Regions from separate parts of the Clostridium zhoujianii genome, predicted to be linked through region 1. Evidence: riboswitches for the same ligand, from Rfam matches in the RefSeq annotation. Region 1 holds a riboswitch; each other region holds the start of a gene.
What was found. A riboswitch is a leader RNA that binds a small molecule or an ion and turns the genes downstream of it on or off. The one in region 1 is predicted to bind lysine.
Positions count from the first base shown of each region.

Region 2: another riboswitch for lysine. It lies ahead of ACSYT2_RS16425 (Na+/H+ antiporter NhaC family protein); the one in region 1 lies ahead of dapA (4-hydroxy-tetrahydrodipicolinate synthase).
Region 3: another riboswitch for lysine. It lies ahead of lysA (diaminopimelate decarboxylase); the one in region 1 lies ahead of dapA (4-hydroxy-tetrahydrodipicolinate synthase).

Region 1 covers NZ_JBPUTF010000001.1:855,136-858,430, reverse strand. Annotated here, with positions in the region: gene ACSYT2_RS03935 (acyltransferase) at 5-1,015, shown strand; gene dapA (4-hydroxy-tetrahydrodipicolinate synthase) at 1,085-1,951, opposite strand; lysine riboswitch at 2,075-2,240, opposite strand; gene ACSYT2_RS03925 (DUF1648 domain-containing protein) at 2,298-2,810, opposite strand; gene ACSYT2_RS03920 (Cof-type HAD-IIB family hydrolase) at 2,863-3,295, opposite strand, start outside.
Region 2 covers NZ_JBPUTF010000004.1:105,390-108,684, forward strand. Annotated here, with positions in the region: gene ACSYT2_RS16420 (ABC1 kinase family protein) at 1-1,543, shown strand, start outside; lysine riboswitch at 1,628-1,803, shown strand; gene ACSYT2_RS16425 (Na+/H+ antiporter NhaC family protein) at 1,942-3,295, shown strand, end outside.
Region 3 covers NZ_JBPUTF010000005.1:65,825-69,119, reverse strand. Annotated here, with positions in the region: gene ACSYT2_RS17120 (beta/alpha barrel domain-containing protein) at 279-950, shown strand; lysine riboswitch at 1,056-1,222, shown strand; gene lysA (diaminopimelate decarboxylase) at 1,322-2,617, shown strand; gene ACSYT2_RS17110 (betaine/proline/choline family ABC transporter ATP-binding protein) at 2,898-3,295, shown strand, end outside.

The DNA.
Region 1 (3,295 bases):
AATAATGAAAGGAAAAATTAATCATGAGATGAATTCTCTAAGAACTTTTGCAATATTCCTTGTGGTTTTACTTCATGTTAATGCAAATAATGTAATGAAGCTCTTAACTGGAACTGACCTAATCAACTCATCAGAAATTGTAACTTTTATATCAATAATTACTCGCATAGGAGTTCCTATTTTTGTAATGTTAAGTGGGCGATATCTATTAGCCTCAGTTAAGGATTACAGCTTAAAAGAATTTTATAAAAAAAGAGTACCTAGGCTAATATTGCCACTATTAGCTGCTGTAATAATATATTTTCCATTCTATATGATAGGAATTGAAGAGGCCACATTTCTTAATTATATAAAAGATATCTTTACCGGATTTAAATCTAATCCTTTGTGCATTCATTTATGGTATATCTACATGCTACTAATACTATATTTATTGTCACCACTATTTTATAAACTACTTCAAGGAAAGTCCCTAAAAAAATCTCTAACTATCTCAATAGGACTCTGTGTACTAGGCTTGATTATGGAAATAATTAAGAATATTACAGGAATTAATATTTGGATATTCTGGTGGATTGAATTTTCTGGACTATTTACTCTTGGATATGTATTGAAAGATTTTAAAATAAAAAATAAAAGATGGCTATTTTTTGCTATAGCTTTAATAGTTGAATTAGTATCAACTATATGGAGTATTTACTTACTTAATATAGGAAATGACTTATGGTTTTTCTTTCATTTAGGTCTAGTACCAAATGCACAAATAACAACAATAATGATATATCTATTTGCTAATTCTTTTGAAGGAAAAAACAGTATATTATCACGTATTTCAAAATATACTCTAGGAATATATTTATACCATCCACTTATAATAGTTACAGTTGTTAAGATTATTGATACAGGTATAATTATTCTCAATATCTTTATAGGTACAGTTGTCGCTTTTCTGGTTCCACTGGTGATTATGATTTTCCTGTATAAAATAAAGCCTATTAGAAAGTTTATATCCTAATATTATATTTAGTTTAATCTTATCTAATAAAAAAGATGTGTACTTTACATTACACATCTTTTTTCTTTACTATAAGGCTATTTTAGAATCTAACTCTTTCTTTAATTCATCAGTTATATTCAATAAAGGTAATCTAACCTCCTGAGAATCAATTAGACCAATCTTCTCTAACATATACTTAATAGGAGTTGGATTTGGCTCCTTAAACATTAATGGAATAATCCTGCTTAATTCCTTCCATGTTTCTAGTGCAGACTTAGCATCGTTATTTTGAATATCATTATAAACCTTTAAGAAATCCTTAGTTCTTATATGAGAAGATGCAGTTACACCCCCATCTCCACCTAATAATAATGAACTATAAAGCAGAGTATCCTCACCTGACATAACACTAAAGTTCTCAGGCTTATTTAATAATAATTCAATAGTCTGATCAAAATCTCCACATGCATCCTTGATACCAATTATATTCTTCTTTTCTGCTAATCTTAGAATAGTGTCATTATCCATATTTCTTCCTGTTCTATAAGGAATGTTATATAATAGAATATCTAAATCAGTGCTATCAGAAATTCTATTGAAATGCTCATAAATCCCTCTTTGATCTGGTCTATTATAATAAGGACTTACAGATAAAATACCTTGAACCTTATACTTTTCAGCAAGTTTTAATTTTTCTTGTACAGCCTTAGTATTATTGCCTCCAAGACCTATTATGACAGGTACTCTTCCATTAACAAATTCCATAGACTTTGCTATGACTTCTTCATACTCTAAGTCAGTTAGTGTTGGTGTTTCCCCTGTAGTTCCAAGGGGCATTAATCCATGAACTCCTTCACCTATATAGTGGTCAACTAATCTCTTGTAGGAAATCATATCCAATTCTTCATCCTTGAATGGTGTCACTAATGGCACCCATAAACCTTTAATACTCATTTTTATCTTACCTCCATTTTTTAGGTAAGGGCTTAGCTTTTTATTGCATAATAATACCCACCATAGATAGACTATGATGGGTAGATTTCACTTAAAAAGCTATATACATACAGAAATTTTATAAATCCTTGTAGCCCTCCACTTTCGTGACAGTTATGCAAATATTCTTTACATACCCAGGATAAAACCTTGCAGATTTATATCCTTCGGCTAGTATACCTTTCACTTATCATCTTCATGTGCCCACTCCAATAAGATACTCTTTATATCCAGCGCCTCTACCCTGATTGTTATTCAATTAATTAAATAATAACTCTAATGCTATACTTTGTCAATTAATATTACCTTATTTCTTCATACTTTTCCAAATCTTATAACCTGTTGTCCCAAATAATAGTACTAGGAATATAGGGAGAAAAATTATTCCTAATCCTGTTGCTTCACCTAAAGCAACTTTTATCATTCTCCAATTAATATACCCAAAACATAATACTATTTCTACATTTAGATATAGTATCAATTCCCTTGCATTGTGATATTGATACTCCATATTATCTTTTGTTATTTTAACTGAGTAATTATATGCTTCCGGAATAAAACTTAATCCCACTAGCAAAGAGTATGAAAGGAAAGATATTATGGGAAATACTACTAGTGAAATCTTTCCTCCCCATGAATCTGGATTTCCACTACCTCCAAAATGTGTTGGTATTCTATCCGGTATCTTATTCCATGTATAAAGGATATATACTATCATAAATACTATTCCTAAAGTAGCTATAAAAATAGAAATCCTTTCTTTCTTACTGTATTTTATTTTGAATTTAGAATTATTATCCGCACTATAATTATTACTCATAATACATCTCCTAAATATCCTATTATATTTTACTATCTCTTATTTAGAATAACTACTTTATAAACTTATTAATAGCATATGCCACACCATCATTTTCATTGCTTAATGTAATATAATCTGCCTTTTTCTTAACATGATCTAATGCATTTTCCATTGCAATACCAAGACCTGCTACCTCAATCATCTCTATATCATTAGTATTATCTCCAAATGCCATAATTTGTGAAGAATCTATACCCAAGTACTCTCCAAACTTTTTAATAGCACTACCCTTATTAACTTCCTTATGTAAAATTTCAATATTTCGTTCGTAGGATGATGTTATAAATACATCTGTAATATTACTTATCTTTTCACTTATTTTATTTAGAAGATCTCTATCTGCATCTAACACTTCAATCTTCTCTACATTATAATCATATTCATCAATATAGTTAGAAATATCTGTAACTGTTAAGCCTCTGCCAAATAATCTTTGATATTCT
Region 2 (3,295 bases), on a different contig from region 1:
TAGTAAATTAAAGAATCATAAAAAATCTCCAGCAAACTTAAGAAAAGCTTTCGAAGAATTAGGTCCTACCTTTGTTAAGATAGGACAAATATTGAGTACAAGATCAGATATATTACCAGAGGCGTACATAGATGAACTGATAAAGTTACAGGACTCAGCCTATATGGAGAGTTTTGAAGATGTAAAAATGGTATTTGAAAGTTCTTTAAACAAAAGACTACGGGAGTGCTTTTTGTTTTTTGATGAAGAGCCAATGGCGTCTGCGTCTATAGCACAGGTTCATAATGGGATATTAAAAGATGGCAGAGGAGTTATAGTTAAAATTCAAAGACCTGATGTGCAAGAAACTATGAAAATGGATATATCTATTTTAAAAAGAATAGTTAAATTCACCAAGGCAAAGATAAATATAGAAGTTGTGGATCCAATAGAGGTTTTAAATGAATTAGAAGCAAGTACAGAAAGAGAATTGGACTTTATAGCAGAGGGAGAAAGTATATTAATATTTAAGAATAATAATAAAAATATAGCCTCTGTATATGCTCCGGATATAATTGAGGAACTTTGGAGTTCAAAGGTGTTAACTCTTGAAAATATTCAAGGGTTTAAAATAAATGACTTAAAGATGATAAGAAATGAGGGTTATGACAACAAGGATATAGCGAGAAAATTAGCTCTTTGTTACTGTAAACAAATTTTTGATGATGGATTTTTTCATGGGGATCCTCATCCAGGAAATATATTAATATCTAATAATCGTATATGCTTTATAGATTTTGGTATTACAGGAATATTAGATGAAGGCTTAAGAAGTTGGCTAAATATTGCGCTGTTATCTGTGGCAACAGGTGATAAGAAGAAGTTAGTAGATTTCATATTAGCAGTGGGAATTAAGCGGGGAAAAATAGATAAAGGAACAATTTATGAAGATGTATCATATTTGTTTGATACATACTTAGCTACAAGTTTGAAAAATATAAAGATGGAGATATTGCTTAGGGAAATATTTACATTGGCTAGAAAAAATAGAATTCAGTTTCCTAGAGAATTAGTGGTTCTAGTAAGAGGATTAGTAATATTGGAAGGTGTAGTGGCTGAAGTAGATCCTGATTTGGATATAATTTCTGTTGTAACTTCTTTTGCAAAATCCAAAGGGAAATTTGATTTATTAAAAGAATTGAATCAAGAGCAGTTAGTGTTATCAGCATATGCGTTTGCAAGAGATACAATTAGAATACCTAGCAAGACATTGGAGGTTCTTAATACTATTTCCGATGGTAGAACAAGAATTAATTTAAATATAACCAATTTAGATGAAACTATATCTCAGATAAGTAATATGGTTAATAGAATAGTTGCAACATTATTAATATCTTCTTTAATATTAGGATCTTCACTAATTATAAGTAATAAGGTAGGTCCCGATTATAAGGGATTATCAATGTTAGGCATTGTGGGGTATATCATATCTGCTGTCTTTGCAATAATACTATTAGTATCTATAGTTAAAGCTGGTCACTTCAAAGCTAAAGGGAAAAAATAGTATTTATGAATAAATGTTAAAAAAGTTCTTGAATTATTAATGAATGAAATGTATAATTAACCTAAATTATAAGAAGTGAATAAGACAAGAGGTAGAGGCGCGGTACTTAAGAGTATTATTGCAGACTTAAGCAGGATGAAGCAATAAGAAAGGAAATATCGCCGAAGTGAAGGATTAAAGCTTAAATATCCTAACGCTGGGCTTATATAGAATATGTATAAGACTGTCACAAAGTCATTTTGTGGTGAGCTATCATTCAGGATTTTTTTATTGTGTATATAAAGCCTTGAGTGTTAACTCAAGGCTCTTTTTTATTTTAGACATATTCAAAAAATAATGTCTTATAAAATGATGGACCTCTAATTCTTTTCACAAAAAAATATAGGGGGAATAATAAAATGAAGAACAGAAGATTAATGATTTTTATCTCAACTTTAATGTTACTAGTATTATCATCTACTGCCGTTTTAGCTGCAGAAGTTGAGCCAGCAGTAACTAACTCAGTAAAATTTGGATGGTGGACATTAATACCGCCACTAGTTGCAATTATATTAGCTTTTATAACTAAAAATGTTGTTATTTCATTGTTTGTTGGAACATTGTCAGGATGTTTTATGTTACAACTTACAGGATTTAATATTATAGGAGCAACAGTTCAAGCATTTTTAGATTTTGTTCAAAGAGCACTTACTTCACTTGCGGATCCATGGAATGCAGGTATAATACTTCAAGTTTTAGTTATTGGTGGTGTAATAAACCTTGTTTCTAAAATGGGTGGAGCAAGAGCGGTAGCTGAAGCTCTTGCAAAGAGAGCAAAAACACCAAGAAGTGCACAAGTTGTTACGTGGCTTTTAGGAATATTAGTATTCTTTGATGACTATGCTAATGCACTTATAGTAGGACCTATAATGAAGCCAGTAGCAGATAAAATGAAAGTATCAAGAGAAAGATTAGCATTTATAATAGATGCAACAGCAGCGCCAATTGCAGGACTTGCAATTATATCAACATGGATAGGTCTTGAGGTTGGATTAATAAAGGATGGATTTGAAGGGATTGGTCAAAATGTAGATGGTTTTGGTGTATTTCTACAAACTATACCATATAGATTTTATAATATATTAATACTTGCTTTTGTAGTAATTACTGCTGTTTTATTAAGAGAATTTGGACCAATGAGAAAGGCTGAAATTAGAGCAAGAAAAGGGGAACAAGTATTAAAGGATATTGAAGTAGACAAAGAGACAGCAGAAGAGTTTGAAGCAAAGACAGGGGTAAAGTTAAGTATATGGAATGCTATAATCCCTATAGGTACATTAATAGTATCAGCTTTAGCTAGTTTCTATTATAGTGGATATCAATCAGTAATGGCTGGTGAAGATACAGTACTTCAAGCGGTATTTACAGATGCACCATTTTCTTTTAATGCAATACAACAAGCTTTCAGTAACGCAGATGCATCAATAGCATTATTCCAATCAGCATTATTTGCTAGTATAGTGGCTATAGCTCTTGCAGTATGTAAGAAGATATTCACGGTGTCTGAAGCTATTGAAATTTGGATTGATGGTATGAAGGGATTAATTATAACTGGTGTTATTTTAATACTAGCCTGGTCGTTAAGTTCTGTTATAAAGGAATTAGGAACAGCTCAATTCTTAGTAACATTATTGTCAGACTCTCTACCTAAATTCTTATTACCAAGCGTTATATTTATATTGGGATCTATTATATCATTCGCCACAGGAACAG
Region 3 (3,295 bases), on a different contig from region 1:
ATTTTTAATATGTATTATTTAAATTTTCTCTTTGAGAGTGTATACTATTAATTCACATATTAAGAATAAAAGTGTGGCTGCAAATATTATTTAAAATGATATTTGTAGTTAAGTTTTTTCAATAAAATGGTCAGTTAGAAGATATGTTGAATTAAATATATAATTTTATAAAGCTGAGTAATTATTCAAAGGGATAAATTTCACTTTTTTTTTATCTTTATAAAAGTTTATAAAAGAGTATAATATAATGTATAGCGATAAGGTAGGGAGGAAAGATAATGGCAAAAGAGGCTAAATTCGTGCCAGAAATAAAAGGTACATTAAGAAACCATGTAGTAGAGGTTCCATCAGTTATTAGAGATTGTAGTGGAATTAAGATATTTGGAAAAAGAATAAAATCATTACTATTTACTACAGATGTAGCTATTATTAGAAATACAAATGCTGACGCAATTATAGCTGTCTATCCATTCACACCGCAGCCACTTATAACTGAAGCTTTAATTATGGCAGCAGATGTACCGGTTTTTTGTGGAGTTGGAGGTGGAATCACTCAAGGGAAAAGAGTGGTTAATCTAGCCTTAGATGCAGAATTCAAGGGAGCTATGGGTGTCGTTGTAAATGCACCTACATCTAATGAAATAGTTAGAAAAGTAAGAGCTACCATTGATATACCAGTTATAGTGACAATAGTATCGGAGCATGAAGATATAGCGGAAAGAATAGAGGCTGGAGCAACTATACTAAATGTATCAGGAGGTAAGGATACTCCAAGAATAGTTAGAAGTATAAAAGAACAGTTCCCAGAGGTTCCTGTTATGGCAACAGGAGGTCCTACAATAGAAAGTGTTAAGGCAACTGTAGAGGCTGGAGCAAATGCTATTACATATACACCGCCTACTTCAGCAGAGATAATGGGTGAATTAATGGACAAGTATCGTGGTTTCTAGTAAAGTTAATGAAAGTTTTGTTATTATTTCAAAAAATTCATTACAAATGTAATAAATTGTGGTATCATAATGATTAAAGTTGAATAAAATGGTATGAGAGATATTACCTAGGGTAGAGGTGCCAAAGCAATTAGTAATTAATAAGAGTCGGCAGACTATGATGATTAATGAAAGGTGTTAGGCCGAAGAAGTAGGATTTTTGCAGGATCTATTTCTGGATATACATAAAATATGTGTATAACTGTCACAAAATGTGATGAGCTACAAGGTACATTATATATGTGTATTTTGGCAGCAAGGGTTATCTTTGCTGTTTTATTTATTTTATGAAGATTTAATCAACTTTTATACTAAATTGGGGGTATATTTATATGAAATTATTTGGAAGTATGACAGTAGACAGCAATGAGTTGATAATTGGGGGCGTTAAAGCAAGCAATTTAGCAGCAGAGTATGGTACACCATTATATGTAATGGATGAAGAATTACTTAGAAATACATGTAAAGATTATTATAATTACTTTAAATGTAGTGAGGAAAATAATAGAGTTGCCTTTGCAGGGAAGGCTTTTTTAAATGTTGAAATGGTTAAGTTAATCAAAGAGGAAGGATTATGCCTAGATGTTGTATCCGGTGGAGAACTATATACAGCATATAAAGCAGGATTACCTATGGAAAAGGTATATTTCCATGGGAACAATAAAACATTAGATGAAATTGAATTTGGAGTAAAGTTAGGCGTAGGTAGATTTGTAGTAGACAACCTATATGAAATGGAGAATCTAGATAGAATAGCTAATAATATGGGAAAAGTACAAGATATTTATTTAAGAATAACTCCAGGAATAGAAGCTCATACACATGATTATATAAAGACAGGACAAATTGATTCGAAATTTGGATTTGCACCTGTTGGAGATATAATAATGGAAGCGGTAAAAATGGCAATTAGCCTTAAAAATATAAATTTAGCAGGACTTCATTGTCATATAGGATCTCAAATATTTGAACTTGAACCATATAGAGATGCAGTTGAAGTAATGCTTACGTTAATAAATAATATAAAGAAAGAAACAGGACATTTAATTAAGGAATTAGACCTTGGTGGTGGATTCGGAATATACTATACAGAGGCAGATTCACCAAGAACAACTAAGGAATATTGTGAAACAATTTTAAACAAAGTTGATGAAGTATGCAAAAACTTAAATGTTGAAAGACCTATATTAACAATAGAACCTGGCCGTTCAATAGTTGGAAATGCTGGGTTAACTCTTTACAGAGTTGGATCTGTTAAAGAGATTCCAGGGGTTAGAGAATATGTAGCAGTTGATGGAGGAATGGTTGATAATATAAGACCAGCTTTATATCAAGCTAAATATGAATGTGGAATAGTAAATAAAATGGGACAACCTAATACTAATAAGGTTACAATAGCAGGTAAATGTTGTGAATCAGGAGATATATTAATTACTGATACTATGCTACCAAAAGCTGAGACAGGAGATCTACTTGCAATAATGTCTACAGGAGCATATGGATTTTCTATGGCAAGTAGCTATAATAAGATTCAAAAGCCAGCAGTGGTAATGGTTAAGGAAGGTACTTCAAGATTGGCAGTTAAGAGGGAAAGTTATGAAGACCTTATAAGAAATGAGCTAGTTTAAGATATAAAAATATATTAAAAAGGTGTAGAGAATCTACATCTTTTTTTCTTTTATTTTAAGAAAAAAAATCTTAAAATCATCTTGAAAACTATTCTGAATTTATGTTCAAATCAGATTTAAGTGTAAAATGGAGTAAACAAAGGAGAGTATTAGTTAAAAACAGAAGAGTAACTCTTATAAGGGGTAGATAAGAAAAAATTCAAGATGCAGTATGTTATGCTATATATAGGAATTCGGAATAACTGTAATAAATACAGTTAGTATGAAGGGACGGGATATAGTGATAAAAATAAAAAATGTAACAAAAAAGATTGGATCTCGAGTTATATTAGATAATATTAATTTGGATATAGAAAGAGGTTCATTTGTAGTTTTAATCGGTCCAAGTGGATGTGGAAAAACTACTACATTAAAAATGATTAATAAGTTGATTAAACCTACTAGTGGAGATATCTTTATTGATGATAAGGCTATTTCAAAAGAGGATACCATACAGTTAAGGAGAAGGATAGGTTATGTAATTCAAAATACAGGACTTTTTCCACATCTAACAATTAGAGAGAATATAGAATTAATTCCAAAGTTGAAAAAAGAAAACTTAGAAGAGATTCAAAAGAAAACAATAGACTTATTAGGAATGGTAGGATTAGATCCAGAAGAATATCTTGATAAGTATCC